One region of the Arthrobacter sp. R3-55 genome, then DNA from elsewhere that is predicted to be linked to it. Evidence: riboswitches for the same ligand, from Rfam matches in the RefSeq annotation. Region 1 holds a riboswitch; the other holds the start of a gene.
The links. A riboswitch is a leader RNA that binds a small molecule or an ion and turns the genes downstream of it on or off. The one in region 1 is predicted to bind glycine.

Region 1 (14,604 bases):
TGGACGCCTGCTCCTTATACAAAACCCCCACAGCACCGGCAGTAAGAAGGAACTTCACCACCACATCATCCCGATCCTGCTGGGAAGCCTTGTCCATCCCCGGGGCGTAATTCAACGCGTAATACAGCACCGCCGGAATGATCCCCGCAGCACCGTTGGTCGGCGCCGTCACCACACGCCCGCCCGAGGCGTTCTCCTCATTGACCGCCAACGCGATCAGGTTCACCCACTCCTGCCAGTACTTCGGATCGTTCCGGTCCTTATCCTCCTTCAGGAGCCGCTCCAACCAATCAGGAGCACGACGACGGACCCGCAACCCGCCAGGAAGCACACCCTCACGCTTCAAACTGGTTTCCACACAGGCCTCCATCACGGACCAGATATGCAGCAAACCCTCCCGGATCTCCTCCTCGGACCGGGACGCCCGCTCATTAATGAACATGATCTCGCTGATGCCCAAACCCTTCGACTGGCACCGGCCCAACAACTCCGCCGCCGTCCGGAACGGCAACGGCAACTCCTTCTTGGACGCCTCCAACTCCCGCTGCGCGGCGTTCTCCTCACCCTCACAGACAATGAACCCACCACCAACAGAAAAGAACGTCGCCTCCCGCACGATGTTTCCCTCAGCATCCGAGACAGCAAACTTCATCCCGTTCGTGTGCCGCGGCAACACCGTCAACGGATGCAACACCATATCCTCCACCGCATACGGCAACTCCACCCCCTCACCCGAGGCACCAGCCAGGTTCAACACACCCGTCTCAGCAATAGCAGCCAAGCGCGCCTCCACCTCCTCAGGCAGGATCAGCTCAGGGTGATACCCCTCCAAACCCAACAAAGTCGCCGTCATGGTCCCGTGGCCACGACCCGTTGCAGCCAAGGACCCATACAAATCCACCCGCAACGACGCCACCGAACCCAGGACCCCAGCTTCCTTCAACTCACCAGCAAACACGGCAGCAGCCCGCATCGGCCCCACAGTATGAGAACTCGACGGACCAATACCCACGGAAAACAGATCAAAGACCCCAACGGCCATGGTTTTTCCTCACTCAATAAACAAAAAATAGAACCCGCCCCGCCCCCAACAAACGGAGCGGACCCCACAAAACCCCCAACCTTTCGCCACTTCGACGCTTCGCTGCCAAACACGCCGTGCGCACGGCACATCCTGCAGCAAACCCCCGAACCGGCCCCAGATGCCCACTCCCCAACCAACCGGACGCCCAAGGAACACCCCCGGCAGCTGGATCCATTCACAAACAAGCGAACCCGCGAGTCGTGCCCCATCTGTGCAACCCGACTCTGTGCAGCCCGACTCTGTGCAGCCCGGCGGGCCCCCCTGGGCCGGCATCCGGAAGCGGGCGTCCAAGGGAGCATCGCATCCGCCCAGCGGATGCCTATGCGACCGAGCCCGCGGAGGATGTCGGCCCCAACGGGCGAAGGCGGCCGAGCCCGCCGAGGATGTCGGCCCCAACGGGCGAAGGCGACCGAGCCCGCCGAGGACTTCAGGCCCATCGGCCAACACAACCGAGCGGCTAGCTCAGGTTCTCGACTCCCGGGTACAGCGGGTGCGCCTTCGCGAGGACATCAACACGGTGCCTCAACCCGGAAAGGTCTGCGTCGGCGTCGGCGATCAATACTTCGGCGATGATGTCCGCAACCTCGCGGAAGGCCGCTTCCCCGAACCCTCGGGTAGCCAGCGCGGGCGTCCCGATCCGGAGGCCGGAGGTGACCATGGGCGGCCGGGGGTCGAAGGGGACGGCGTTGCGGTTGACGGTGATGTCGACGGCGGCGAGGCGGTCTTCGGCTTCCTGGCCGTTGAGTTCGCAGTTGCGAAGGTCTACGAGGACCAGGTGCACGTCCGTGCCGCCGGAGACCACGCTGATGCCTTTCGCGGCGACGTCGGGCTGGACCAGTCGCTCTGCCAGGATGCGCGAGCCCGCGAGGACACGTTCCTGTCGCTCACGGAACTCTTCGGAGGCGGCGATCTTGAACGCAACGGCCTTGCCCGCGATCACATGCTCCAGCGGTCCACCCTGCTGGCCCGGGAACACGGCCGAGTTGATCTTCTTGGCGATGTCGGCATCGTTGGACAGGATAATCCCGCCACGCGGACCGGCGAGGGTCTTGTGGGTGGTGGACGTGGTGACGTGCGCATGCGGAACCGGCGAGGGGTGCAGGCCCGCGGCAACCAGGCCGGCGAAGTGGGCCATGTCCACCATCAGGTAGGCACCCACGGAGTCGGCGATCCGGCGGAATTCGGCGAAGTCCAGCTGCCGCGCGTAGGCGGACCAGCCGGCCACGATCAATGCTGGTTTGTGCTCCTGCGCCAAAGATTCAACCTCAGCCATATCCACGGTGTGGGTGTCCTCGCGGACTCCGTAGGGGACCACGTTGTAGAGCTTGCCGGAGAAGTTGATGCGCATGCCGTGGGTCAGGTGGCCACCGTGGGCCAGGTTCAGGCCCATGATGGTGTCGCCCGGCTTGATCAGCGCGTGCATTACCGAAGCGTTGGCTTGGGCGCCGGAGTGCGGCTGGACGTTGGCGAATCCAGCGCCGAACAGGGTCTTGATGCGGTCAATCGCGAGTTGCTCCACCACGTCAACGTGTTCGCAACCGCCGTAGTAGCGCTTGCCCGGGTAGCCTTCGGCGTACTTGTTGGTCAGCACCGAACCCTGCGCCTGCATCACAGCCACGGCCGTGTGGTTCTCGGAGGCGATCATTTCCAGGCCATCGCGCTGGCGACCCAGTTCGTCGTCGATCTTCGCCGCGATCTCAGGATCCAGCTCTGACAGTTGGGCGTCCAACGACGCCGACACCACTTGCTGGTATTCAGTCACCGATACAGGGTTCACAGTTCTCCACCGTTCTTTGCAGCGTATTCTTCGGCCGACATGAGCGGCCCTTCCTCCGTGGCGGCCACCTTGAACAGCCAGCCCGCGCCATAGGGATCGTTGTTGATCAGGGCCGGATCGGTAACAACGGCGTCATTGATCTCGGTCACCTCCCCCGTCACGGGCGAGTAGAGGTCCGATACCGACTTGGTCGACTCCACCTCGCCACACGTCTCGCCGGCCGTCACAGTGGACCCAATCTCGGGCAGGTCCACGTACACAATGTCGCCCAGGGCGTCGGCAGCAACTGCGGAAATCCCAATCCCCACGGCCCCGTCACCATCAACGGCAACCCACTCGTGCTCAGCCGAGTATTTCAATCCAGCAACTACTTTGCTCATCCCAACTCCTTCTCTGACTAACTGAAAACTTTTCAAGATCACCCGCGGCAGGTTGCCCCATCCCCAGCGCTTAGGGGTTCAAACAGCGCCACCATCCACAACGGTTCGGGTCCGGCGACCGGCAGCATGCGTCTAAGGGAGCGTCGCGTCCGCCCAGCGGGCGCCCATGCGACCGAGCATGCAGAGGTCGGCGGTCCCGAAGACCCCGGCTACTTTTGGCGCTTGTAGAACGGCAGCGGCACGACTTCGAACGGCTCGGCTTTGCCGCGCAGGTCAACCTCGACGATCGTGCCCGGCTCGGAATGCTCGACGTCGACATACGCCAGGGCGATCGGGTAACCGAGCGTGGGGCTCGGCTGGCCGGAGGTGACTTCGCCGATCAGCGAGCCGTCTTTGAGGACCGAGTAGTGGGCGCGGGCGGCGCGGCGTCCGGCGCCTTTGAGGCCTACCAGCTTCTGGCCCAACGTTGATCCGACGCCGGCAGCCTTGATGGCAGAGAGCGCCTCCCGGCCAATGAAGTCGCTTTCCTTGGCCAGGGAAACTACCGGGCCAAGGCCTGCGGCGTAGGCGTTGACGTGGATGGAAAGTTCGTTGCCGTACAGGGGCATTCCGGCTTCGAGGCGCAGGGAGTCGCGGGCTGCGAGGCCGGCCGGGATCAGGCCGTGGCCTTCGCCTGCTTCGAGCAGCGCTTCCCACAGGCCGGCGGCGTCAACGTTGGAGATGTAGATCTCGAACCCGTCTTCGCCGGTGTATCCGGTCCGGGCGAGCAGCAGGTGCTCAGTGCCGCCGTCGAACATTACCGGCACCTCCACCGCCGCGTAGTACTTCAGTCCGGTGACCAGCGCGTGCTGTTCTGCCGGGACAAGCGTCAGCAGGATCGCTTCCGCGGCCGGCCCCTGCACAGCGATGAGCGAAGTCTCGGCGGAAGCGTCCTCCACCACGACGTCGAATGCGCTTGCCCGCTCCGACAGGGCCGCGGCCACCACTTTCGCGTTGCCCGCGTTGGGGACCACCAAGAACCTGTCCACGCCGTCTTCGGGAGAGGGCCGGCGATAGGTGATGAGGTCATCGATGATGCCGCCGTCGGCGTTGCAGATCAGCGAGTACTTGGCCTTGCCCTCGGCCACTGCGGACAACTTGCCCACCAGCGCGTAGTCCAGGAACGCAGCTGCCTCAGGGCCGGACACCCACACTTCGCCCATGTGGGAGAGGTCGAACAGGCCCGCGGACTTGCGGACTGCGTGGTGTTCAGCCAACTCCGAGGAGTATTTGAGCGGCATCTGCCAGCCGCCGAAGTCGGTGAAGGAAGCGCCGGCCTTTTTGTGCTGCTCATAAAGAGCCGTGTAATTCTCAGACATGTGGGCAGTCCTTAGTTTTCGACGTCGGCAGTGTTGTCCTCGAACGCTTCGAGGGGCGGGCAGGAGCACACCAGGTTGCGGTCACCTGCGGCGCCGTCGATCCTGCCGACCGGCGGGAAGTACTTGTCCTGCTTGAGATGGTGGACGGGGAACGCGGCCTGCTCACGCGGGTAGTCGCGGTCCCAAGCGGAACTCACGACGGCGGCAGCCGTGTGCGGTGCGTTGCGCAGCGGCGACTTCTCAACAGTGAAATCACCGCCGGCTACCTGCTCGATCTCGGCACGGATGGTGATCATGGCTTCGATGAAGCGGTCGATCTCGGCGAGGTCCTCGGATTCCGTGGGCTCCACCATCAAAGTGCCGGCAACCGGGAACGCCAACGTAGGTGCGTGGAAGCCGAAGTCGATCAGGCGCTTTGCCACGTCCTCAGCGGTGACGCCTGTCCTGGCCGTCAGTTCGCGGAGGTCCAGGATGCATTCGTGCGCCACGAGGCCACCTTCGCCCGTGTACAAAACCGGGAAGTGCTCATCCAGCCGGGAAGCAACGTAGTTGGCTGCCAAAAGAGCCGACTTGGTTGCTTCCGTCAGCCCCTGACCACCCATGAGCTTCACGTACGCCCAGGAAATCGGCAGCACGCCGGCAGAACCGTAGCGCGAAGCGGAAATGGCCACGCCGTGCCCGTCTTCATGTGCCGCTTTATTCGCGTCCCCCGGCATGAACGGCGCCAAGTGGGCTTTCGCCGCCACAGGACCAACGCCCGGACCGCCGCCACCGTGGGGGATGCAGAAGGTTTTGTGCAGATTCAGGTGGGACACGTCCCCGCCGAACTTGCCCGGCTGGGCCAACCCAACCAGTGCATTCAGGTTGGCTCCGTCAACATACACCTGGCCGCCGGCTGCGTGGATGGCATCGCAAACTTCCCGGACGTCGGCGTCGTACACACCGTGCGTGGACGGGTAGGTGATCATGATGCAGGACAGGACGTCCTTATTGGCCTCGATCTTGGCGGTCAGGTCGGCGTGATCGATGGTGCCGTCCGCAGCCGTGGCCACCACAACAACTTTCATCCCGGCCAGCACAGCGGACGCCGCGTTGGTGCCGTGGGCTGAGGCAGGAATGAGGCAGACGTTACGCTGCTCATCGCCGCGGGACAGGTGGTAGCCACGGATGGCCAACAGGCCCGCGAGCTCTCCCTGAGACCCGGCATTGGGCTGGATGGAGACCTGATCGTAGCCGGTGATCTCCGTGAGGTCAGCTTCCAGGTCCTCGATCAGCTCGCGCCAGCCCGCTGTCTGGTGGTCCGGAGCGAACGGGTGGATCGAGGCGAACTCGGGCCAGGAAATGGCTTCCATCTCGGCGGTGGCGTTCAGCTTCATGGTGCACGAACCCAGCGGAATCATGGTGCGGTCCAGTGCGAGGTCCCGATCAGACAGCTTGCGGATATAGCGCAACAGCTGCGTCTCGGAACGGTGCGTGTTGAACACCGGGTGCTGCAGGAAATCGGAGGTGCGGACTACCCCGGAGGGCAGTTCGAACCCGGCCGCGTCCCCCACCGGGCCGGCGCCAAAGGCGACGGCAACCGCGGAGAGGACCTCCGGCGTCGTGGTTTCATCAACGGAAACGCCCACAGTGTCCGCGTCGATGAGACGCAGGTTGATGCCGCGGGCTTCGGCAGCGGCGATGACTTTGTCTGCCTTGCCGGGAACACGGACGGTGAGGGTGTCGAAGAAGGCATCGGAGACGAGTTCGCGGCCTGCCTTCTGCAGTGCGGTTGCGAGCGTGCGGGCATGGCCGTGGACGGTCTCGGCGATCGCCTTCAGGCCCTCGGGGCCGTGGTAAACCGCGTACATCGAAGCCACAATCGCCAGCAGTGCCTGCGCCGTGCAGATGTTGGAGGTGGCCTTCTCGCGGCGAATGTGTTGCTCGCGGGTCTGCAGCGCCAAGCGGTAAGCAGGGACGCCGGCGTTGTCTTTGGAAACACCAACGATGCGGCCGGGAAGGGTGCGCTCCATGCCTTCGCGGACGGCCATGTAGGCCGCATGCGGGCCACCGAAGAACAGCGGGACGCCGAAGCGCTGCGCAGTCCCGACGGCGATGTCCGCACCTTGTTCGCCCGGGGGCGTGATGAGGGTGAGCGCCAGCAAATCCGCGGCAACCGTGACCAGTGCGCCGCGTTCCTTCGCTTCAGCAATGACACTGGAGTGGTCGAACACGCGACCCGACACACCTGGCTGCTGCAGGACGATGCCGTTGATGTCGCCGTCGGGAAGGCCGTCGCTGAGGTCGGCAATTTCCACCTCGAAGCCGAGGGCCTCGGCGCGGCCCTTGACGATCGCGATGGTCTGCGGGAGGAGGTCCGCGTCCAGGACAGTCTTGCCGTCCTTGACCGTCTTGTTCTTGTTTGCGCGGCGCATCAGCAGCACTGCCTCGGCCACGGCGGTCGCTTCATCCAGCAACGACGCGTTGGCAACCGGCAGCCCCGTGAGATCCTGCACCATGGTCTGGAAGTTCAGCAGCGCCTCAAGACGGCCCTGCGAAATTTCGGGCTGGTACGGCGTGTAGGCCGTGTACCAGGCGGGAGCTTCGAGGATGTTGCGGCGGATCACCGGTGGCGTCACGGTGTCGTAGTAGCCCTGGCCGATCATCTGGACGGCGGTCTTGTTCTTGGATGCGAGCTTTCGGAGCTCGCTGAGGACCTGCACCTCAGTGAGGGCGTCCTGCAACTTCAGGGCCGTTTCCTGGCGGATGGAATCGGGGACCGCGACATCTACCAAGCCGTCGACAGAGTCGTAGCCGATGGCCTTGAGCATGGTGTCAACGTCGGCTTGACGGCGGGCGCCGATGTGCCGGTCCGCGAAGGCGGTGGGGGTTGATTGAACAGTCAAGAGGAACTCCATGATTCAGGCGCCCAGTGAGCGCCACGATGATGTGGGGTTCCTCCCCGCTCTGTATTGGACCTGAGAGATTCCGCAGACTGTGTTTCCACATGCCGTCTGCTTGCACCGTCGGTGAGCCCGGTTACCCGGACTGCTTTCCAGAGTTGCCTAACCGCGGCGGTACATGGGCCTGAGAGATTCCTGGGGAGGATTTGCTCCTACGGCGCCTGACTGGATGTACCGGCAGGACTCTCCCGCCGCAGATCAAAAGCGTTGCGTCACTTTCGTGACACGCTTCACACCATAGCCGCTTCCCGCGAAAAAGCGCAAGCAAGGTGCAGCTACTCCCGCCAACCCTCTTCCACATCCCGGCCCCTTCCCGCCAACCCTCTTCCACATCCCGGCCCCTTCCCGCCAACCCTCTTCCACATCCCGGGTACACCAGCTGGAAACCACCGAGTGGTAGTTTGATCTCTGCTGGAGGCAGACATTGCACCTATTCGGAGGACCATCCATGTTCAAGGGTTTCAAGGACTTCATACTTCGCGGCAACGTGATCGAGCTGGCTATCGCCGTAGTTATCGGCAGTGCGTTCACCGCACTCGTCGGAGCTTTCACCAACCACATCATCAATCCCGTGATCGCAGCCGCCGGCGGCATGAATGCCGAGGGCCTGGGCTTCAAAATCTGGGAGAACAACCCGGCAACGTTCGTCGATTTCGGCGCCGTACTGACCGCACTGGTGACGTTCGTGATCACCGCTGCCGTGGTGTACTTCATCTTCGTGGCGCCCATGAACAAGATCAATTCCCTGGTCAAGGACCGCCTCTCCACTGAGGAACCCGAGGAAGAGCCGCTGCCTGCGGACACCGCCCTTCTTGCCGAAATCCGCGATCTCCTCAAGGATGCCGCTGCCGCGCGCAACGCAAGCCAGGCCTCGGACCCGGACTTCGATTCCGACCGCACCCGCTAAGCGCAGCATCCGTGCTGCTTGGCCGGAGCCCGGCGTTCTCCCACGAGGACGCCGGGTTCTTGCGTTATGGCGCATCCGCAGAAACCTGCCCGCCCCCGGAACGTGACGCTCAGGCAATCGGCCCGAAACAGTGGCAGGGCAGCATGAAATCATGAAGCGCAACCCGAGCACTCCCGTCACCGCGGATCTCCTTTGTGATGCCTGCGGTCAGCTGCCCGAACCGCCCAAGGCCCGGCTCACTCTTGCGAACATTGCAGTGATGCTTCCCATTGAACTGCTGGTTCATGCTGCCGTGGTGGGAACCCAGCTGCCGTATGTGGCCAAGGTTCTGCTCCTCGCGGTCACCGCCACCGTGCTGGTCATCTGGGTGGCCGAGCCTTCGGCCTCCAAGGTTCTCCGGCGATGGTTGCACGCGCCGGCCCTCCGCCACCGACGCACTTTGAACATGGCACCTTCTTTGTGGCGCGCGCGGACCGTACTGCCTGATCAGCCGGGGTCGCTGCAAAAAGTCACCCACGCCCTGGCCAAGCTGAACAGCAACATCCTCAGCCTTCACATCCACCCCATCACTGGGACTGGCCATGCCGCCACTGACCCCGGCGGAACGGTGATGGATGAATTTGTCCTTTCTGCCCCCGGTGAAGTCACCGAGCTGGATCTTTTGAAGGCACTGCACGACGGCGGCGGGCTTGAGTCGCACGTTTGGCCCACCACCGCGTTGGCCATGGCCGACGGTCAAACCAAAGCACTGAGCCTCGCCACCCGTGTGGCCGTAAACCCGCAGGAACTTCCACTCGCCGTGGCCGAACTTCTTTCCGCCAAAGTAGACCCCATGGACCCCGAGCGGTCCGCACCCCAGGCGGCTACCGGCGTCGGGCCCTCAACTGACATCCTCAAGATCCCAACGGCCTGGCACGGTCCGTTGGTCTTTTCGCGGCCGGGCGAGCCGTTCTCGCCCGCAGAGTCCGCGCGTGCACACAGGCTGGCTGAGCTCGCGGAGATTTTGGCGCACACTCCGGCTGCTCAGTCTTCTTCGAATTTCTTGAGCAGCGTGAAGTCAGCCTAGGATTGCGCCGTTCGGCCCGGAAAAGCGTTCAGTCCAGCATCCGTATCCGGAGACCGGTTCCGCGTTCTTTCTCCACCAGGCGCCGCTCTATGGGCCCGCTTTGGGCAAGCCAGAGCACCCTGCCGTCGTAGGTCACGGACTCCACGCAGCCCTGGTCCACAACCTCGTTGTACCGCCACACCTGGACCGTTTGGCCCACGAGGATCCGCCAATTGGTCACAGCCCGGCCTTCTGCTTCGGCGAAGCGCGGCCCGGGTGTCGGCTTCTTCTTACTGTCCTGCACGTCATTACTCCTAGCCGTTACAAGCTTCCTGTAAAGACTTGTGCCGCCACGGCTCAGTACATGACGCGATTCGGGGGACTTTCGCTAGAGTCCCTTCACTGCGCCCAGGACCTTGGTCAGGGAATCCTTGGCATCTCCGAACAGCAGGGTGGTTTGCGGTTCGTAAAGGAGTTCGTTTTCAATACCGGCAAACCCGGGGCGCATGGAGCGTTTGAGGAACACCACCTGCCGGGCGTCGGCCACTTCAAGGATGGGCATTCCGTAGATGGGCGAGCCAGGGGTGGTCTTCGCGGCAGGGTTGACGACGTCGTTGGCGCCCACCACCAAGGCAACATCGGCAGTCTTGAACTCGGAGTTGATCTCGCCCATTTCCTTAAGCGACTCGTAGGGCACGTTGGCTTCAGCCAGCAGGACATTCATATGCCCCGGCATTCTTCCTGCCACCGGATGGATGGCGAAGTCGACTTCGATCCCCCGCGCTTCCAGGGCTGAGGCGAGCTCGGCTGCGGTGTGCTGCCCTTGGGCGACCGCCAGGCCGTATCCCGGCACAATAATGACCCGCTGCGCATAACCGAGCAGCACTGCCACGTCTTCTGCACTGGAGGATCGAACCGGCCGTTCGCTCACGGCTGTGGACCCGGCCGTGGAGCCGCCCTTGAAGGCACCGAACATGATGCCGGCAACGCTTCGCCCCATCGCCGCGGCCATGGCCCGGGTCAGGATGGTGCCCGACGCCCCAACCAGCGTGCCGGCCACAAGAAGGAGTACATTGCCCAGCACCAGCCCCGATGCCGCGACTGCCAAGCCGGTGAAGGCATTCAGGAGGGAGATGACAATCGGAACATCGGCACCGCCTACGGGCAGCACCAACAGGATTCCGGCAACCAGACCCAAAACCAACAGGACCAACGCCAGCACGAGCGAGCCATTCAGGATCACCACAACCCCGGCTCCCACGGCAGCCAACAGCACCACGGCCATCAGGACGGGCAGGCCGGGGAAGGTCACAGGCCTGGTGGTCATAAGCCCCTGAAGCTTGGCAAAAGTGACCCCGGAACCGGCGAATGACACGGCACCCACCAGCAGCGTGAAAACGATGGCCAGTCGAACCCAGGGCTCATCTGTGTGGGAAAGTTCCAGCAACGCCACGAGTGCCGCAGCCCCACCACCTACACCGTTGAAGAGTGCCACGAGCTGGGGCATCTGCGTCATCTGCACCCTGCGGGCCACGGGCGCTGCCACGCCGGAACCGACGGCGATGGCTCCCAGTATCCAGGGGATGTTGTCCAGCTTGACGGAGAGGAACACCGTGACCACGGCCACCAGGGCGCCGAGGGCTCCAATCAGGTTCCCGCGCCGCGCGGTACGTGGTGAATTGAGGCCCTTGAGGGCGAGGATGAAGCACGCGGCTGCGGCCAGGTAAAGGAGTGCAGTCCAAGTGGGGTTGAGCAGGGTCACGGACGGCGCTCCTTAGCCGCGGCGTCCCGCGGGGTGCCACCTCCGGAACCAGGGCTGCCAGCGCTGCCGGGACTGCCCGCGCTGCCGGGGCTGCCAGTGCTTCCGGGGCTGCCCGCACCAACGTTCGACGGCGGCCGCTGCCTTCCGCGGAACATCTCCAGCATGCGGTCGGTCACCACAAACCCGCCCACGAGGTTGGCCGTGGCAAGGACTACAGCCAAAAGGGCGACCGCCAGAACCCACGGATCTGCGGCCTGCCCGGCAACGATGATGGCGCCCACCAGGATGATGCCGTGGATCGCGTTGGCCCCGGACATGAGGGGCGTGTGCAGGGTGCTGGAGACTTTGGAAACAACCTCGAAGCCCACAAACACTGCCAGCACAGTGATCGTCAACAGGCTCATGCCATCCATCAGCGCACTCCTTCAGTTCCGGGGCGGGTAGAGCCAAAGGGTGCTGTCTCGCCTGCGAGCGCCGTGAGTGCCTCCGCGGTGGGTGGGTGCCGGACTTCGCCGAGGTGCGTGAGGCAAGTACCCGCCACTACTTCGTCATCGAAGTCCGGGCTGACCACGCCGTCGCGGGTCATCAGGGCCAGCAGGTTGGCCACGTTCTTGGCGTAGAGGCGGGAGGCGTCTGCGGGCATCGCGGAGGCAGCGTCCTTGATCCCCACCAGTGTGACAACGCCTTGGCCGTCGGCCGTGGGGACGGGAATGTCCTGCCCCGGGATGCTTCCCTCAACGTTGCCGCCGGATTCGGCAGCCAGGTCCACCACCACGGAGCCCGGTTTCATGCCCTGCACCATGTCCCGGCTAACCAGCAGGGGTGCGCGCCTGCCGGGAACCGCGGCCGTTGTAATCAACACGTCCGACTGGGCAACGTGCGGTGTCAGGAGTGCCCGTTGCAAGGCGCCGCGGTCTGCACTGAGTTCCCGGGCGTATCCACCGGAGGCCTCAGCGTTTTCGAGGTCCAGTTTGATGAACGTCCCGCCCATGGACGCTACTTCGTCTGCCGAGGCGGGTCGAATGTCGTTAGCGGAGACCCGGGCGCCGAGCCGTTTCGCAGTTCCAATTGCCTGCAAGCCGGCAACACCTGCGCCCAGCACCAGCACCCGGGCTGGTGGGATGGTCCCCGCCGCGGTCATATACAGCGGGAAGAACCGGGGCAGGCGCATGGCCGCCTCAAGGACGCACCGATACCCCGCCACCAAGGCTTGGGACGTCAGGGCGTCCATGGATTGGGCGCGGGATATCCGGGGAACCAGTTCGAGGGCAAAGGACGTGATCCCGCCGGCGGCGAGCGCGCGCACGGTGGGCAATTCCGAGGACGGTGATCCCAAACCCACGGTGACCGACCCCCGGCGGAGGGCTCCCGCCGTCGACGGTGTCATGGGACGGACGTGGCAGTAAACATCCAGGGCCCCCAGATCCAGGGACTGCACCACGGAGGCGCCTGCTCGGCCGTACTCATCGTCACTGTGTCCGGCGGCTAATCCGGCCCCGGATTCGATTTCCACTTCAAGGCCCAGGCCCGCCAATTGCTTGACCGTTTCCGGCGTGGCGGCCACACGTCGCTCGCCGTCGAGCGCCTCGCGCGCAATGCCTGCTTTCACCCGCCACCCCTCTTCCCGAACTCTCCCGGACTCTCCTCTGAACCAGTTGGCATGAGTCTATGACTGCAAGGGTCTGCGCGGGAGTAGGGGGCTGCGCTATGTGCACAACTCCACTAGGGTCGGTGGAAGCTGGAAGCAACCAGCCACCACACCGTCGACGAGCCGGTTCCGGCCGCGCCGTCGGAAAGGAACGCCACTATGGACACCTTCAAAATCGGTTACTTCGTGGGTAGCCTGGCAAGCAATTCCATCAATCGGGTCCTCTCCAAGGCCCTCATCAGCGTTGCGCCCCCGGAGCTCGAGTTCCACGAGATCGCCATCAAGGACCTTCCGCTCTACAGCTCCGATTACGACGCCGACTTCCCGGCGGCGGGCCGCGAACTGAAGGATGCGATCGCGGCATCGGACGGCATCCTCTTCATCTCCCCGGAATACAACCGTTCCATCCCGGGCGCCTTGAAGAATGCCATCGACTGGGGTTCCCGCCCCTGGGGCACCAACTCGTTCGCCCGGAAACCCACCGGAATCATCGGCGCATCGCCGGGCGGCATCGGGACCGCCGTGATGCAGTCGTCCATGCGCAGCGTGTTGAGCTTCCTGGACGCGCCGCAGCTGAACGCACCTGAGGCTTATATCCGCTTCGTCGCAGACGCGTACGACGACGACGGTTCAGTTAAGGATGAAGGAACCGCTTCCTTGTTGCGGCATTACATGGAGGAATACAGCGCGTTCGTGCAGCGTGTCCTCGCCGCCAATGCGCCCGGCCACATCGGGGACCAGGAGCCGGATTCCGCCAAGCTCACCCGTTAGTGCCGGCGGGGTGCCGCTCCTGTTTTAGGGCGGCACCCACGAAAAACACCCACCTCCGCAGCTTAGTCAGTATCCTTACTAGTATGAGGATTCGTGACCACGCCCTAAACCCTTGGAGGTAACGATGTTTCGAAGACTAGCCACCACCGCCGCGGCGTTGGCCCTTTGCGCAGGGTCCATGCTGTCCACCACGGTTGCTGCCAACGCCGCCCACGCCGGCACGGCGCAAATGAGCACGGCGCAAATGAACACGGCGCAAATGAGTGCGGCCCAAGGCAATGTAGCCGCTACGACGCCGACGCCCACCCCGGATTCCACCAATCCGTCCGGGCCCTCAACACAAACGCCAACCAACCCGGCGCCTTCGTCCGGCGCGCCCAGCACGCCGAACCCCGCAGGCAGCGGGCCCGCCAACCCAGGGACGGGAGAGTCCGATCCCCAGGAGCAGACCCGTACAGACGCCACGCCGTGGGTGCTGGCTGCCGTGGCGGCCGTCATCATCATCGCCTTGATCATCTGGACCGCCCGCAACCGGCGCGGACGGGACAAGGGCATCAGCGATACACCCCGCTGATCGTCCGGCCCGGGATCAGCGGATCAGCCGGATCAGCCGGATCAGCGGATCAGGAATGCAGCCGAACCAGACATATGATCAGGCCAGGCATGCGGGTAAGCCAGGCATGCGGGTAAGCCAGGCATGCGCGTAAGCCAAGCATGCCGGCAGGCCAAGCAACCAGCCAGGCCTAAAGCGTTCCCGCTGCGAGCCGGCCAATGACGCTGGATTCCAGGTGCTCCAGCAGGTGCCGCGGATTGTCGTAGACCTCCGCGGCACCTGCGTCACGCAATTCCGCCTCACTGATTCCGCCGCAGGTCAGGGCGATCACGGGCATGCCGATTGCCGCTCCAGCCTTCACGTCCCATACTGCGTCG
Region 2 (14,604 bases), 1.2 Mb from region 1:
GACGGCGGCAGCCACCGAAGGGGCGGAGCCTGCCTTTGAGGTGGACCTGGCTGATGGCCGCACCATCAAAGCGCGAAGGGTGCTGGTCACCACGGGACTGATCGACATCCTGCCCGAGATCGACGGGATCAGGGAGCGGTGGGGACGCGACGTTCTCCACTGTCCCTACTGCCACGGCTGGGAAGTGCGGAACAAAGCGATCGGAATCCTGGGTTCGGTGCCCATGGCATTGCACCAGGCGTTGCTGTTCCGCCAGTGGAGCCCCAACATCACTTTGTTCCTCAATGACGTGGTGGAGCCTACGGAGGAGCAGTGGGAGCAATTGGCTGCCCGCTCCATCACCGTGGTGGACGGTAAAGTCCGGGCGCTGGAAGTCACTGACGATGCATTGAGCGGCGTTGTCCTGGATTCGGGAACGGTGATTCCGATGCAAGCGGTTGTGACGGGCCCCCGGCTGGAGGCAAGATCCGGCGTGCTGGAGTCCCTCGGGGTCCCCGTGGTGGAGCACCCGATGGGCGTCGGGACCCATGTTGAAGCCGGTCCGATGGGCGGGGCAACATCGGTGCCTGGCGTCTGGGCGGCCGGTAACGTCACCGATCTCACTGGCCAGGTGATGGCCTCCGCAGCTGCAGGGGTCATGGCAGGCGCTGCCATTAACGCTGATCTGATGATGGAGGAGACCACCCTGGCTGTCCGGGAGGCACGTCAGGCGGCGTTGTCCCACTAGTCACTGCACCGGCTCGGTGAAGGAAGCAAGGGTGAAGGCGCTGCACTCGCGGCGCCTTCACCCTTGCCGGACCGGATGAATCCCTAGGACTGGGTAGCCAGGAATTCCCGGGCGGCCGTCACCAAGGCTTCGGTCCCGCGCGACAACGTCGGCTCAATGACCGGAGCAAAATACGGTGAGTGATTCGACGGAATATCTTCGGGTAGACGGCCCGTTGTGGCGAATTCCTTGAACAGGGCAGGCTCGGCGCCGCCCAGGAACCAGAAAACCAGGGGAGCGCCGGCGGCCTTGGCCAAGGCGCCCACGTCTTCGCTTCCGGAGACAGGACCGGGGTCAATGATCTGTGTTTCGCCGAACTTTGCCTTGAACGCCGCGGACACCCTATCGGTGGCAGCCTGATCGTTGACGGTCAGCGGAAAGTGCTCTTCAAACTGAATCTCCGGGTCTTTGGGTGCCCCTGACGCTGTGGATTCTGCCGCGGCAATGCGCTCGATGGAACCGAGGATCTTATCCCTGGTGTCATTGCTGAAGGTGCGGACGCTGAGGCCCAAAGTTGCTGTTTCGGGAATGATGTTGTTCTTGGTCCCCGAGTGGATCTGCCCCACGGTCACTACCGCGGAATCACTCGCTGCCAGCTCACGGGCAACAATGCCCTGCAGCCGGACGGTGGTTGCCGCTGCCATCAGTACCGGGTCGATAGTGGTCTCAGGGCGTGAACCGTGACCACCGCGGCCATGGAGGGTGATGTTGAGGGAATCGGCGGATGCCATGGTGACGCCGGGCCGGATTCCGAACCAGCCGGCGGGGAAGGGGGCCACATGCTGGCCCAGGACGACGTCGGGTTTGGGCACAGCGTCATACAGGCCATCGGCCACCATGGTTTCTGCCCCGCCACCCCATTCCTCGGCTGGCTGGAAGAGGGCGATCAGGGTGCCTTGCCACTGATCACGTTGAGCGACCAGAGCCTCCACCGCACCCACGAGGCAAGTGACGTGTACGTCATGGCCGCAAGCGTGCATGACCGGCATGTCCTTACCCTGGTGGTCAACACCCATGGCCGTGCTTGCGTAGTCCAGGCCTGTTGTTTCCTTGACGGGCAATGCGTCCATGTCTGCCCTGAGCATCACTACGGGTCCGGGCCCGTTTTCCAGAACACCCACAACCCCGGTTTTTCCGATGCTGCGGTGAACGGCGAAGCCGAGTTCTTCCAGATGTCCCGCGGCGATACCTGCGGTCCTGGTCTCTTGGAAGGACAGCTCGGGGTGGGCATGCAGGTCCTTGTATAGCTTTTCGAGGTCAATGGTCATGAGTCTGCCCTTTTCATTCGACGCCTAGGTTTGGCCAGTGTATCCAGCCCAAAGCTGCGAAGGCTGAAAAGCCCCGGCACACTGGATGGCATGAACGATTCTGAATCAGTCACCACCCAGCAATCCACCGTTGAGGAGTGGACCAAGGCCCTGGCGGAATCCACTGGCTCACCTGGTGGGGGCGCCGGGACCGGGGTCATGCTCTCCATTGCGGCTTCCCTGACCTCCATGGTGGCCGGCTACACCGAGGTGGAAGACTCCGAGCACCAACACCTCGCCGGCATCCACGCCCGTGCCCGCGAACTCCGCCAAGTTGCCCTTCACTTAGCCGACGACGACGCTACGGCCTCCAACGCTTTCGGCGCCGCCTTCCGCCTCGATCCCGGGCCGGAGCGCGACGCCGCAATCCATCAGGCCTCCGTTGATGCCGCCAAAGCGTCAGCGGTCTTGGGGGAGCGGGCCATCCGTGCCATTGAAGACCTCGCATGGCTCGCTTCGCACGGCAACCCTGCGCTGATCGCCGACGTCGTGGTGGGTTTCGGAGCCCTCCGGGCAGCTATTGCAGGAGCCCGAACCAACGTAAGCTTCGACCTCGGTTCCCTGACCTCGGCCGGCACCACCCTCGAGGAAGTCAGGGACCGGCATCCGGAACTCTGGACCACGGTCACCCGGCTCACCGACGCCCTGGACAGGATCGATGAACTGGCCGCCGGCGTCGACAAGAAAGCGGCGCCGACCGAAGCCGTGTGAGGCCCGATATGCGTGCCAAATTCCCAGAGAATCGCGCAGAGCGGGCCCCGCAACGGCGCTGTACCTACTTCTGCGCCTTCGGCACACGGCGAAGCACGACGGCGGCGAGCACCGCAGCTCCGGCCATCAATACCAGCCCAATCGCCGCTGTGATGTGGACGCCGGACTCGAAAGCCGTCCGGGCGGCGACCGTCAGCGCCTCCGACAATGGCGACGGAAGGGCGGACGCTGCGTCAACAGCGCCGGCGAGTGTTTCCGCGGACTTTCCGGCTGCCTGCGAGGAAACGCCGTCTGGAATCACGAGGTTGTGCTGGTAGGAAGCAGTGAGGATGGATCCGAGTACAGCCGTTCCCAGGAGCGATCCCAGTTCGTAGCCGGTCTCGGAGATGGCCGAGGCGGCTCCGGACTTGTCGGCCGGCACGGAAGCCAGGATGAGATCGTTGGAGATGGTCTCCGCGGCACCCACGCCAACTGCCAGGACAGTCAGCGCCGACAACAGGAACACGGGTCCGCTGCCGTGATCGCCAACAACCACAATCAAGTAGCCCACGGCGCTGAGCGTCAAGCCCGCGGCCACCACGTATCCGGGGCGGACGCGCTTGACCAGCGGCACCACCAGCAGGCCGGCGATGACAGTTGCCAGGAGGGCAGGAATCATTGCGATGCCGGCCTCCATGGGGGATTGGCCTTCAACAAGTTGCAGGTGCTGGGCGAAGAAGTAGATGAAGCCCGTCATGGAGAACAGTGACAACACGTTCGCCACGATTGCCGTGCTGAACACCTTGTTCTTGAAAAGGGCAACGTCCAGCATGGGGTTCTGGATCCGCTGCTGGCGACGCACAAACAGAATGCCCATCACCAGGCCGAAGCCCATGAACGCGGCCGCGGATGCCCCGAAACCATGGACTGCGAATTCCTTGATGCCGTAGACGAACGGAGCCATGGTGACCACGGACAGGACGATGCTGGGCACATCCACGCGTCCGGGGTTGGCGTCCTTGGATTCGGGAATCAGGACCCGGCCGAAGGCGAGCAGCGGCAGGAGAAGGAAAGCTGCCACCAGGAAGACTGCGCCCCACCAGAAGTGCTCCACCAGCCAGCCGCCGAAGATCGGACCAAGGGCTGCGCCGCCCGAGAACCCGGCAGCCCAGACGGCGATGGCAAGCCGGCGCCGGTTGGGATCGGTGAAGATGTTCCGGATCAAGGACAGGGTTGACGGCATCAGCATTGCGCCAAAGACGCCAAGGCCGGCCCTGCCGGCGATGAGCCATTCAGCGGAGGGTGCAAAAGCTGTAGCAGCCGAAACCGCAGCGAAGCCTGTGCTGCCGACCAGCAGCAGCCGCCGTCGTCCGATCCTGTCGCCCAGGTTGCCCATCGACACCAGCAACGCGGCAAGAACCAGCGGGTATGCGTCAACGATCCACAGCAATTGGACGCCGCCCACGTCCAAAGAGCGGGCGATTTCAGGCAAGGCAAAGGTGAGCGCGGTGTTGTCGACGGCCACCAGCAGCACCGGAAACATCAGCAGTGCCAGTGCCGTCCAGTCGCGCCACGGTGCTGCTTGGCCCTTGAGGGGATCAGCGGAACGGGGTGCTTGGGTTGAGGACGGCGAGTACATGTCATTTACTGTACCGTCCAGACGGTACAGTTTCAAATGTAACCCCAGTGAAGCTTTAGGGAATGATGGACACATGCCACGAAAACCAGTTGCCCGGGACGCAGTCCTGGATGCCTTCGAAGCCCTCCTGATAGAGGTGGGGGAGCGGGCTGCCACCCTCGACGCCGTTGCCAAGCGTGCAGGGGTGTCCAAGGGCGGGCTGCTCTACCACTTCCCCAACAAGGAAGCGCTGATCACAGCGCTTTTGGAGCGTCTGGACTTGCTCGCCGATGAAGACACCGCGCTGATGAAGGCGGCGCCCGATGGTTCGGCCGCCTACTTCATCCGGTCATCGCTCTGGGCGGATACGCCCATGGACCGGGCGTTCGTCGCTGCCACCAGACTGGCCGAGGTGGCCCATGAGGAAACGCGCCGGAGGTTTGCCGCCATCCAGCAGCGTTGGCTGGACGTGCTGGCGGAGGACGTTGGTCCGGACGTCGCCAAAGCCGTCAGCTATATGGGTGACGGCCTGTATTTCAATGCCATCTTCGAAGGCGGGCAGGAGGGTGGCAATGCCGGGCGGGAGGCCGACGTCGACATCCTGCTTGGTGTCCTTGATCGGTTGCGGAAGTAGCAGGCCGTCCATTTGCGGCGGCGCCCGTGACGTAGGACAATTAACCCTTGTGGCGTGCCCTACACGGTGCCCATACATAACTGAACATGCCTTTGATCTGCGGCGGGAGAGTCCTGCAAGCAAGTGATGCAGGCGCCGTAGGAGCAAACCCTCCCCAGGAATCTCTCAGGCCCACGCACCGCCGCGGCAAGGCAACTCTGGAAAGCAGCAGGCAATCAGCCCACCTCAGGGTGAATGAGCGCTGTGCTCACCGACGGTGCAAGCGATGGTTGTTCACGCAACGCGCGGAAACTCTCAGGTCCAATACAGAGCGGGGAGGAACCCAACCGCTGTGGCGTACCCAAACGCCGCCCAAGTAATGGAGTTCCTTCGTGACGGTTAGTTCTGCCTCCACCACCTTCGTCGATCGGCATATTGGCGCCCGCCGCCAGGCCGACATTGAGACCATGCTCAAGTCCGTCGGCTACGACACCGTCGATTCGTTGGTCGACACCGCCGTCCCGAACGACATCCGCCAGGACGTTGCCCTCACCCTGCAGAACGCGCTGAGCGAAGTCGAGGTCCTCGCTGAGCTGCGCAAGCTCGCCTCCAAGAACAAGACCGCTGTCCAGATGATCGGCCAAGGCTACTACGACACCGTGACGCCGCCGGTGATCCGCCGCAATATCCTGGAATCCCCGGCGTGGTACACGGCCTACACGCCGTACCAGCCGGAAATCTCGCAGGGCCGCCTCGAAGCGCTGCTGAACTTCCAGACCATGGTCCAGGACCTGGTCGGCCTGCCGATCGCCAACGCCTCCCTGCTTGACGAAGCAACCGCCGTTGCCGAGGCCGTCCTGATGATGCGCCGCGCCAACAAGAACAAGGCTGCCCAGGACGGCAAGACCGTCCTCGACGCCGATTGCCTCCCGCAGACCATCGCGATCGTCAAGGGCCGCGCCGAAGCACTCGGCTTCGAGGTTGAGGTCGCGGATCTCTCCCTCGGCCTTCCGGAAGGTGCCATCAACGGCGTCGTTCTCCAGCAACCCGGCGTGTCCGGCCGCGTATTCGATCACTCCGCCGTCATTGCCGATGCCAAGGAACGCGGTGCGCTGGTCACCGTCGCTGCCGATCTTCTCTCGCTGACGCTGATCACCCCTCCGGGCGAGCAGGGCGCGGACATCGCCGTTGGTTCCGCGCAGCGCCTGGGTGTTCCGCTGTTCTTCGGCGGCCCGCACGCGGCCTACATGGCCGTTCAGAAGGGCCTGGAGCGTTCCATGCCCGGCCGTCTGGTGGGCGTTTCCAAGGACGACGCCGGTGTCCCCGCCTACCGCTTGGCGCTGCAGACCCGCGAGCAGCACATCCGCCGCGAGAAGGCCACATCCAACATCTGTACCGCGCAGGCCCTGCTGGCCATCGTGGCTTCCATGTACGCCGTTTACCACGGCCCGGAGGGTTTGAAGGCGATTGCCGAGACCGCCCACAGTCACGCCCGCACCCTCGCGGCGTCACTGAAGGCTGCCGGCGTCGAGGTCCTTCACGGTTCCTTCTTCGACACCATCACCGTCCGCGTCCCGGGCAAGGCTGCAGAGATCGTCGCTGCTGCCGAGGCCAAGGGCATCAACCTGCGAGGCGTTGACGCTGACACTGTTGGTATCTCTGTTGATGAGACCACCACTTCCGAGGTTGTTGCTGACGTCGCGGCGGTCTTCGGCGCTTCGGTTGCTGACGCCGCTGAAGGTCTCGCGCTTGAAGCTTCCGTGGAGCGCACCAGCGACTTCATGCAGCACCCGGTGTTCAACACGCACCGCTCCGAAACCCAGCTCCTGCGCTACATCCGCAAGCTTTCGGACCGCGACCTCGCGCTGGACCGCACCATGATCCCGCTGGGTTCCTGCACCATGAAGCTCAACGCCACCGCAGAGATGGAAGCCATCTCCTGGCCGGAATTCGCCTCCATCCACCCGTTCGCTCCGGATTCCCAGACCGAGGGCTGGCGCGAACTCATCACCGACCTCGAATCCCAGCTGACCGAGATCACCGGCTACGACCAAGTGTCCATCCAGCCGAATGCCGGTTCCCAGGGCGAGCTCGCGGGCCTGTTGGCCATCCGCGGCTATCACCTGTCCCGTGGCGACGAGCAGCGTAACGTCTGCCTCATTCCCGCTTCCGCCCACGGCACCAACGCAGCCTCGGCAGTGCTGGCCGGCATGAAGGTTGTAGTGGTGGCCACGGCCGCCGACGGCACGATCGACCACGCGGACCTTGCCGCCAAGATCGAGGCCAACCGCGAGGTGTTGTCGGCCATCATGATCACCTACCCGTCCACGCACGGTGTGTACGATGCCGACGTCCGCGAAGTCTGCGACGCCATCCACGAGGCCGGCGGCCAAGTCTACATTGACGGCGCAAACCTCAACGCCCTGGTTGGGCTCGCCCAGCCGGGCAAGTTCGGCGGCGACGTATCCCACCTGAACCTGCACAAAACCTTCTGCATCCCCCACGGCGGTGGCGGACCCGGCGTTGGCCCGGTTGCTGCCAAGGCGCACCTTGCACCGTTCATGCCCGGCGATGCAGCTTCCTGGACCGAAGGCAACGACGTCCCGATTTCGGCATCCCGTTTCGGTTCCGCCGGCGTTCTGCCCATCTCTTGGGCTTACGTGAAGCTCATGGGTGGCCAGGGCCTCACCGAGGCAACCAAGTCGGCGCTGCTGGCTGCGAACTACATCGCATCCCGCCTGAACGAGCACTTCCCGGTCCTCTACACCGGCGAAGGCGGACTGGTGGCCCACGAGTGCATCCTGGACCTCCGCGAGCTGACGGCCAAGACCGGCGTCACTGCTGAAGACGTTGCCAAGCGGCTCATCGACTTCGGCTTCCACGCCCCCACCCTGGCGTTCCCGGTTGCCGGAACCCTGATGGTGGAGCCCACCGAGTCGGAGGACCTTGCCGAGATCGACCGGTTCATCGAAGCTATGATCACCATCCGTGCCGAGATTGAGCAGGTTGCTCACGGCGACTTCTCCGTGCAGGATTCCCCGCTTCGCCGCGCACCCCACACGGCAGCCGCCGTCGTAAGTTCCGATTGGGACCGGGCGTACCCGCGCGAGCAGGCTGCCTTCCCGGTCCACCACCTCAAGCAGGACAAGTACTTCCCGCCGGTCGGCCGTATCGACGGCGCGGCAGGTGACCGCAACTTGGTGTGCTCCTGCCCGCCGATCGAAGACTTCGAGAACTAAGGGGTTCCGGAAAATGACAGAGAACTACACAGCTCTTTACGAAGAGCACAAGAAACTCGGCGCGTCCTTCACCGACTTTGGTGGCTGGCAGATGCCGCTCAAATACTCCTCTGAGTTGGCTGAGCACCATGCTGTCCGCAAGTCCGCAGGCCTGTTCGACCTCTCCCACATGGGCGAAGTCTGGGTCACCGGCCCCGAGGCAGCAGCTTTCCTGGACTACGCCCTGGTGGGCAAAATCTCCGCCATGGCAATCGGCAAAGCCAAGTACTCGCTGATCTGCCAGGAAGACGGCGGCATCATCGATGATCTCATCGCCTACCGTCGCGGTGAGGAGAAGTTCCTCGTGGTACCGAACGCCGGAAACGCTGCGGTTGTTGCCTCGGCCCTTCTGGAGCGCGCTGCCGGTTTCGACGTCGTCGTTGAGGACGCATCCGCTGACACCTCGCTGATTGCCGTTCAGGGGCCGCTGGCCGAATCGATCCTCCTCCGCCTGGTGCCCGCCGAACAGCACGCAACGGTCACCGACCTGAAGTACTACGCCGCGGTTGATGTCCCGTTCACGTTCGACGGCGGCACGCAGGAACTGCTGTTGGCCCGCACCGGCTACACAGGCGAAGACGGCTTTGAGATCTTTGTGGCCAACGAATCCGCAGCAGCCCTGTGGCAGGCCATTGCCGACGCTGCCGAAGACGGCGAACTCACTCCCGCCGGCCTGGCTTCCCGCGACTCCCTGCGCCTGGAAGCCGGCATGCCGCTCTACGGAAACGAGCTCTCCCGCGAAGGCAACCCCTTCGCAGCAGGACTCGGACCGGTGGTGGCTCTGTCCAAGGAAGGCGACTTCGTCGGCAAGGACGCACTCGCTGCCCTCAAGGCAGATGGCGCAGGCTCCACCAGCGGACGCAAGCTCGTTGGCCTCAAGGGCCTGGGCCGCCGTGCCGGCCGAGGCCACTACCCGGTCCTCAAGGACGGCGCAGTGATTGGCGAAGTCACGTCCGGTCAGCCGAGCCCCACGCTCGGTTACCCGGTAGCGTTGGCGTATGTCGACGTCGAGCATTCAGGGCTTGGCACCGCACTGGACATTGACCTGCGGGGTAAGTCTGAGCCATTCGAAGTCGTTGCCCTGCCGTTCTACAAGCGCCAAAAGTAACTCCCGGTTTCATCACCACACGTAAAGGAAACAGAATGCCCAAAGTAGCGCCCGAACTTCAGTACTCCGACGAGCACGAGTGGGTTTCCCGCGGCGAAGGGAACTCGGTATCCGTCGGTATTTCCGAGGTTGCCACCGACGCTCTGGGTGACATTGTGTACGTTGACCTGCCCGAGGTTGGCTCCACGGTGACCGCTGGCGAGACCTGCGGCGAGGTTGAGTCCACCAAGTCCGTCTCTGACTTGTACTCGCCGGTCACCGGTGAGGTCACGGAGATCAACGACGCCGTTGTATCGGACCCGGCCCTGATCAACAACGACCCCTACGGCGCCGGCTGGCTGTTCAAGGTCGCCGCCGAGTCCGACGGCCCGCTGCTCTCCGCCGAGGAATACGCCTCCAAGAATGGCGGAGACCTCTCCTAAGCCCTTCCTCTTAGCTGGCGGCCCCTTGGGGTTGGCGTCCTCCGCGGGCTCGGTCGCATAGGCACCCGCTGGGCGGATGCGATGCTCCCTTGGACGCCCGCTTCCGCACGCCGACCCCAAGTGCACCGGCCGATTCGTGGGTTTGCTGCTGGGGGTGCCGTGCGCACGGCATGTTTGGCAGCGAATCCCCGAATCGGGGAACGCCGTCCGATGAGCGTTGGCCATGTGGCCCACCCACGGACGCATGGGCGTAGCGTGGGATTTGTAGAACTGAATAAAATTGCGACGCCGGGTTGCCGCCTTTGGGGGCCATCCGGCGTCGTGCTTCGGTCGATCTCCGCCACAAGCGGGGTAGGCCATCCGGCAGGACCATCTGCCGGACCGTTTCAAACTGTATTAAGGAATCCCGACCATGGCTGTTGGTGTTTTCGATCTGTTTTCCGTGGGTATTGGTCCGTCGAGTTCTCATACTGTGGGGCCGATGCGGGCTGCTGCGGTGTTTGCTGGTGAGTTGAGGGACGCTGGGGTCCTGGGTTCGGTGGCTTCGTTGCGGGTGGATTTGTATGGGTCGTTGGCTGCGACGGGTCGTGGCCACGGGACCATGACGGCGACGCTGTTGGGCTTGGAGGGGTATCACCCTGAGCTGATTCTGCCTGAGGAGGTGGAGGCGCGGTTGGCTGCTATTGCTGAGACGGGTGTGTTGAACCTGGCTGGTGCCTCTGGTGAGGGGGTGGAGTTGCCGTATGCGGTGGAGGATATGGTGTTGCATCCGTTGACGGTGTTGCCGCGGCATACGAACGGGATGAAGTTTGCTGTCTCTGATGCCGGGGGGAATGTGCTGCGGGAGGCGACGTTCTTTTCTGTGGGTGGCGGGTTCATTGTCCGTGAGGGTGAGGAGAACGCCGCGCAGCAGGAGCTGGAGGAGTCCAAGAAGGAGTTGCCGTTGCCTTTTAGGACGGCGGCGGAGTTGTTGGGCCGGTGCCAGTCGAAGGGGTTGGGCATCAGCGAGATCATGTTCATTAATGAGCGGGCGTCCCGGTCCGAGGAGGAGATCCGGGAGGGTTTGCTGCATATCTGGTCCGTGATGGAGGCCTGTGTGGAAACCAGTTTGAAGCGTGAGGGTGTGCTTCCTGGCGGGTTGCGGGTCCGTCGTCGTGCGCCTGATTGGTTGGAGCGGCTCCTGAAGGAGGATAAGGACCGGAACGATCCGAAGTATTGGCAGGAGTGGGTGAATCTGATCGCGTTGGCGGTCAATGAGGAGAACGCCTCGGGCGGGCGTGTGGTGACGGCGCCGACCAATGGGGCTGCGGGGATCATTCCGGCGGTGTTGTATTACGCGTTGAATTATGCGCCGGGGATGGATAAGGCTTCCCAGCAGGATCGGGATGATGTGGTGGTGAAGTTCCTTCTGACTGCCGGTGCTGTGGGGGTTTTGTATAAGGAGCAGGCGTCCATTTCGGGTGCTGAGGTGGGGTGTCAGGGTGAGGTGGGGTCGGCGTCGTCGATGGCTGCCGCTGGGTTGGCTGAGGTGATGGGTGGTACGCCGGGTCAGGTGGAGAACGCGGCGGAGATCGCGATGGAACATAACCTGGGGTTGACGTGTGATCCGATCGGGGGGTTGGTGCAGATTCCGTGTATTGAGCGGAACGCGATTGCTGCGGCGAAGGCGATCAACGCGGCGAAGATGGCGTTGTGGGGTGATGGTACGCACCGGGTCTCGTTGGATGAGGTCATTGTGACCATGCGGGAAACGGGCAAGGACATGTCCCATAAGTACAAGGAAACCGCGATGGGCGGCCTCGCCGTCAACGTCGTCGAATGCTGAGCCTGTTTACTGTCAGTGCCTAGTGCCATGCTGTATCCATGAGCGGGGGATACGACAAGGATTTTTTGCGGGCACGGCTTGAGCTGCCCAGTCCGTCGGCAACGACGATTCTGTTGGACTACATCCACTTCTCCGTGCGTTTCCGGGCTGCCCGGAAGCTCGCGGCGATCGTGGGCGTCAACATCCACGGTAAGGAACTGAATCCGCTGGCGCGCGAGGGCACGTGGCACTTCGATGACAGGATTCCCAGGGAGCACCAGGCGGGTCCGGACGTTTACAAGAACAACGCCTTCGACCGCGGCCATTTGGTCAGACGGCTGGATCCCGTCTGGGGGGACGCTGCTACGGCGAAGAAGGCCAACCAGGACACCTTCGCCTTCACCAATGCTGCCCCTCAGGTGGACGACTTCAACCAAGGCAAAGAACTCTGGGTGGGGCTGGAGGACCACGTCTTGAGCCACGCGGATGCCCACGATGCCAAGCTCAGTGTCTTTACGGGCCCCGTGTTCCGGGACGACGATCAGCCCTACCGGGGTGTCCAAATCCCGCGGAAATTTTGGAAGATCGCGGCCTGGACCAACGATGCCAAGCTGGCCGCCGTGGGCTTCGTCCTGGACCAATCACCGCTGCTCGGGAAAGTAGAGCTCAAACGGGCCATTGACCAGCGGCTCCTCGAAGGAGAGCCACCTCCGCTGGGACCCTTCCGAACGTTCCAGGTTCCCATTGGGCAGATAGCAGACCTGACAGGACTGAGCCTTAGCAGGCTCACCAACGCGGACCGGCTCGTCAGCGGCCAGCGTGAACTGGGCAGGCAGCCGAAGGCGATCGAGTTGGAGAGCGCGGACCAGATCCGTTTGTGAGCAACGGCAGATCGGCGCTTTCGCTCGTAGACCAGCCGATTTCGCTTGGCCCGATAGACTTGGGGCTGCATGTCCGCATGCGTACCGAGCTTTTGAACACTGCACCAAACCCCTGAGATTGGACACGGCCACCTTGCGAGAATTTACCGCCCGCTTTGCCACCGCCGAGGAAATCGACAACTGGGACAAGCACGTCACGGCCAACCCGAACGGCGGCAACATGCTGCAGTCCGACGCCTATGCCGCAGTCAAGGACGGTAACGGCTGGTTGGTCCGCCGGCTCGTCATCGAAACCCAGGAGTACAGCAGCTACAACTTGCTCCTTGAGAAGAAGTTCCCTGTCCTGGGCCGGCTCTGGTACCTGATCAAAGGCCCGGACGTTGCTGCTGTGGAAGACATCCAGCCCCTGCTGATGGCCGTGGCCACTTTGGCCAAGGAACAGAAGATGAACGTCTTCACCATCAAGATAGAGCCCGACGTCGTGGAGTCACCTGAGGTGACCGCGCAACTGAAGGCTGGTGGCTTGGTTAAGGCTCCCAACATCCAATCCAACGACTCAACAGCGATCCTGGACATCTCAGCCCCTGCCAACGAAGTACTGAGGAGCATCTCCTCGCGTGCCCGGAACGCTGTCCGCAGGGCCGAGCGTGAAGGGTGCGAGGTTGTGCAGGGAGAGCCCGGCGAGGACAGTTACCGCAAGCTGTACGCCCTCATGCGGAACACCATGGACGCTAAAGGTGCCATGCCGCTGCGGAGCTACGAGTACTACGCAAAGTTCTGGGAAGAGTTCTGCAGCCGCGGGCAGGGCCACTTCTTCTTCGTTCACGAGGACGGGGCACCCAGTGTTGGTGCCTTCGTGATCAACTACGGATCAAAGGCCACGTACAAGGACGGTGGATCAACCCAGAACCGTAAGCAGTACGGCGATTCACACCTGGCGCAGTGGGCAGCAATCCAGCGCATGCAGGAGCTCGGCTGTGTGGAGTACGACTTCTGTGGGACTCCGCCGGCGGCACACATCAAGGACAAGTCCCACCCGCTTTACGGCCTGGGATCCTTCAAGACAAGCTTCACCAAGACCGTCACGGATTTCGTGGGCTGTTACGACCACGTGGTGGGGCCAATCCGCTACAAACTCTGGCTCAAGGGGGCGGAGCGCGTTTTCCGCCGTGTCGAGACCATGCGTACCGGCGGCCAGTTCTACTAGGAGCCGGCCCCGGCTAACACCGCCCCAAGCTAAATTCAGGCCCGCCCCGGCCACCAACGGGTGCAAATCTACTGTTAGGTGAGGTAATTTCTTTGACTCCGATTGAGGCTGGAACCGCCATGGAATTCGTGATTCTCAGTGACGCTGATTTCGAGACATTCGCCAAGGGACACCCGCAGGGCAGCTTCATCCAGTCCCTGGACCTCACGCGTTTTCAGCGTGCCCGCGGCCAGGAAGTGGAACTCTTCGGAGTAAAGCAGAATGGCGCGCTGATTGCTGTAGGAAAGCTGGTCTACACGGCCAACCGCCTGGGCTACAAAATCGCAGACTGCGCCAAGGGACCACTGATGGACTACAGCGACCCCGCGGTGGTTCGCTTCGTCGTCGAGCAGTTGAAAAAGCACGCAGCCGGCAAGAAGGCTGCCGAGCTGCGGATCTCGCCCAACATCCGGTACATCGCACGGGACGAAGAGGGCGCCGAGCACCCCGAAGTTGAGGACAACCGTCCGCTGCTGAAGGAATTCGAAGGCCTGGGCTTCAAGCACCAGGGCTTTGAGATGAACTTTGCCAATATCAACTGGATGTTCATCAAGCAGTTGGACGGAATCGCTGATTCCGAAGAGCTCATCATGGGCATGAACTACCGGACCCGTAAAGCCATCCGTAAAGCCGAGAAGAATGGCGTCTACCTGGAACAGGCAACGCTGGAGACGCTGGATGATTTCTACACCGCCCTGAGCACTGCCGGGGACGAGAAAGGCTTCACGTACCGCGAACGCGAGTACTACGAGCACCTGCTCCGCAACACCTCGGACGAGTTCACCAAGCTCATGATGGCCAAGATCAATATCCCTGAGTACCGGGCCTCCATCACCGAACGGCTCGATGCCGAATCCAAGACCCTCGCAGA

Region 2: it holds a riboswitch for glycine, as region 1 does, so the genes downstream of both, gcvP (aminomethyl-transferring glycine dehydrogenase) here and gcvP (aminomethyl-transferring glycine dehydrogenase) in region 1, are expected to answer to the same signal.

What each region holds. Positions count from the first base shown of each region.
Region 1 is NZ_CP096423.1:160,110-174,713, reverse strand. It holds gene M1D51_RS00855 (L-serine ammonia-lyase) at 1-1,042, opposite strand, end outside; gene glyA (serine hydroxymethyltransferase) at 1,542-2,861, opposite strand; gene gcvH (glycine cleavage system protein GcvH) at 2,858-3,241, opposite strand; gene gcvT (glycine cleavage system aminomethyltransferase GcvT) at 3,451-4,599, opposite strand; gene gcvP (aminomethyl-transferring glycine dehydrogenase) at 4,611-7,484, opposite strand; glycine riboswitch at 7,644-7,742, opposite strand; gene mscL (large conductance mechanosensitive channel protein MscL) at 7,990-8,448, shown strand; gene M1D51_RS00825 (amino acid-binding protein) at 8,600-9,514, shown strand; gene M1D51_RS00820 (hypothetical protein) at 9,543-9,797, opposite strand; gene M1D51_RS00815 (NAD(P)(+) transhydrogenase (Re/Si-specific) subunit beta) at 9,882-11,255, opposite strand; gene M1D51_RS00810 (NAD(P) transhydrogenase subunit alpha) at 11,252-11,668, opposite strand; gene M1D51_RS00805 (Re/Si-specific NAD(P)(+) transhydrogenase subunit alpha) at 11,668-12,864, opposite strand; gene M1D51_RS00800 (NADPH-dependent FMN reductase) at 13,063-13,674, shown strand; gene M1D51_RS00795 (hypothetical protein) at 13,799-14,248, shown strand; gene M1D51_RS00790 (HAD family hydrolase) at 14,418-14,604, opposite strand, start outside.
Region 2 is NZ_CP096423.1:3,727,408-3,742,011, reverse strand. It holds gene M1D51_RS17080 (NAD(P)/FAD-dependent oxidoreductase) at 1-727, shown strand, start outside; gene M1D51_RS17075 (amidohydrolase) at 811-2,034, opposite strand; gene M1D51_RS17070 (cyclodeaminase/cyclohydrolase family protein) at 2,125-2,784, shown strand; gene M1D51_RS17065 (MFS transporter) at 2,849-4,402, opposite strand; gene M1D51_RS17060 (TetR/AcrR family transcriptional regulator) at 4,476-5,015, shown strand; glycine riboswitch at 5,109-5,206, shown strand; glycine riboswitch at 5,208-5,334, shown strand; gene gcvP (aminomethyl-transferring glycine dehydrogenase) at 5,387-8,233, shown strand; gene gcvT (glycine cleavage system aminomethyltransferase GcvT) at 8,247-9,380, shown strand; gene gcvH (glycine cleavage system protein GcvH) at 9,416-9,802, shown strand; gene M1D51_RS17040 (L-serine ammonia-lyase) at 10,215-11,627, shown strand; gene M1D51_RS17035 (DNA/RNA non-specific endonuclease) at 11,666-12,487, shown strand; gene M1D51_RS17030 (lipid II:glycine glycyltransferase FemX) at 12,606-13,694, shown strand; gene M1D51_RS17025 (peptidoglycan bridge formation glycyltransferase FemA/FemB family protein) at 13,814-14,604, shown strand, end outside.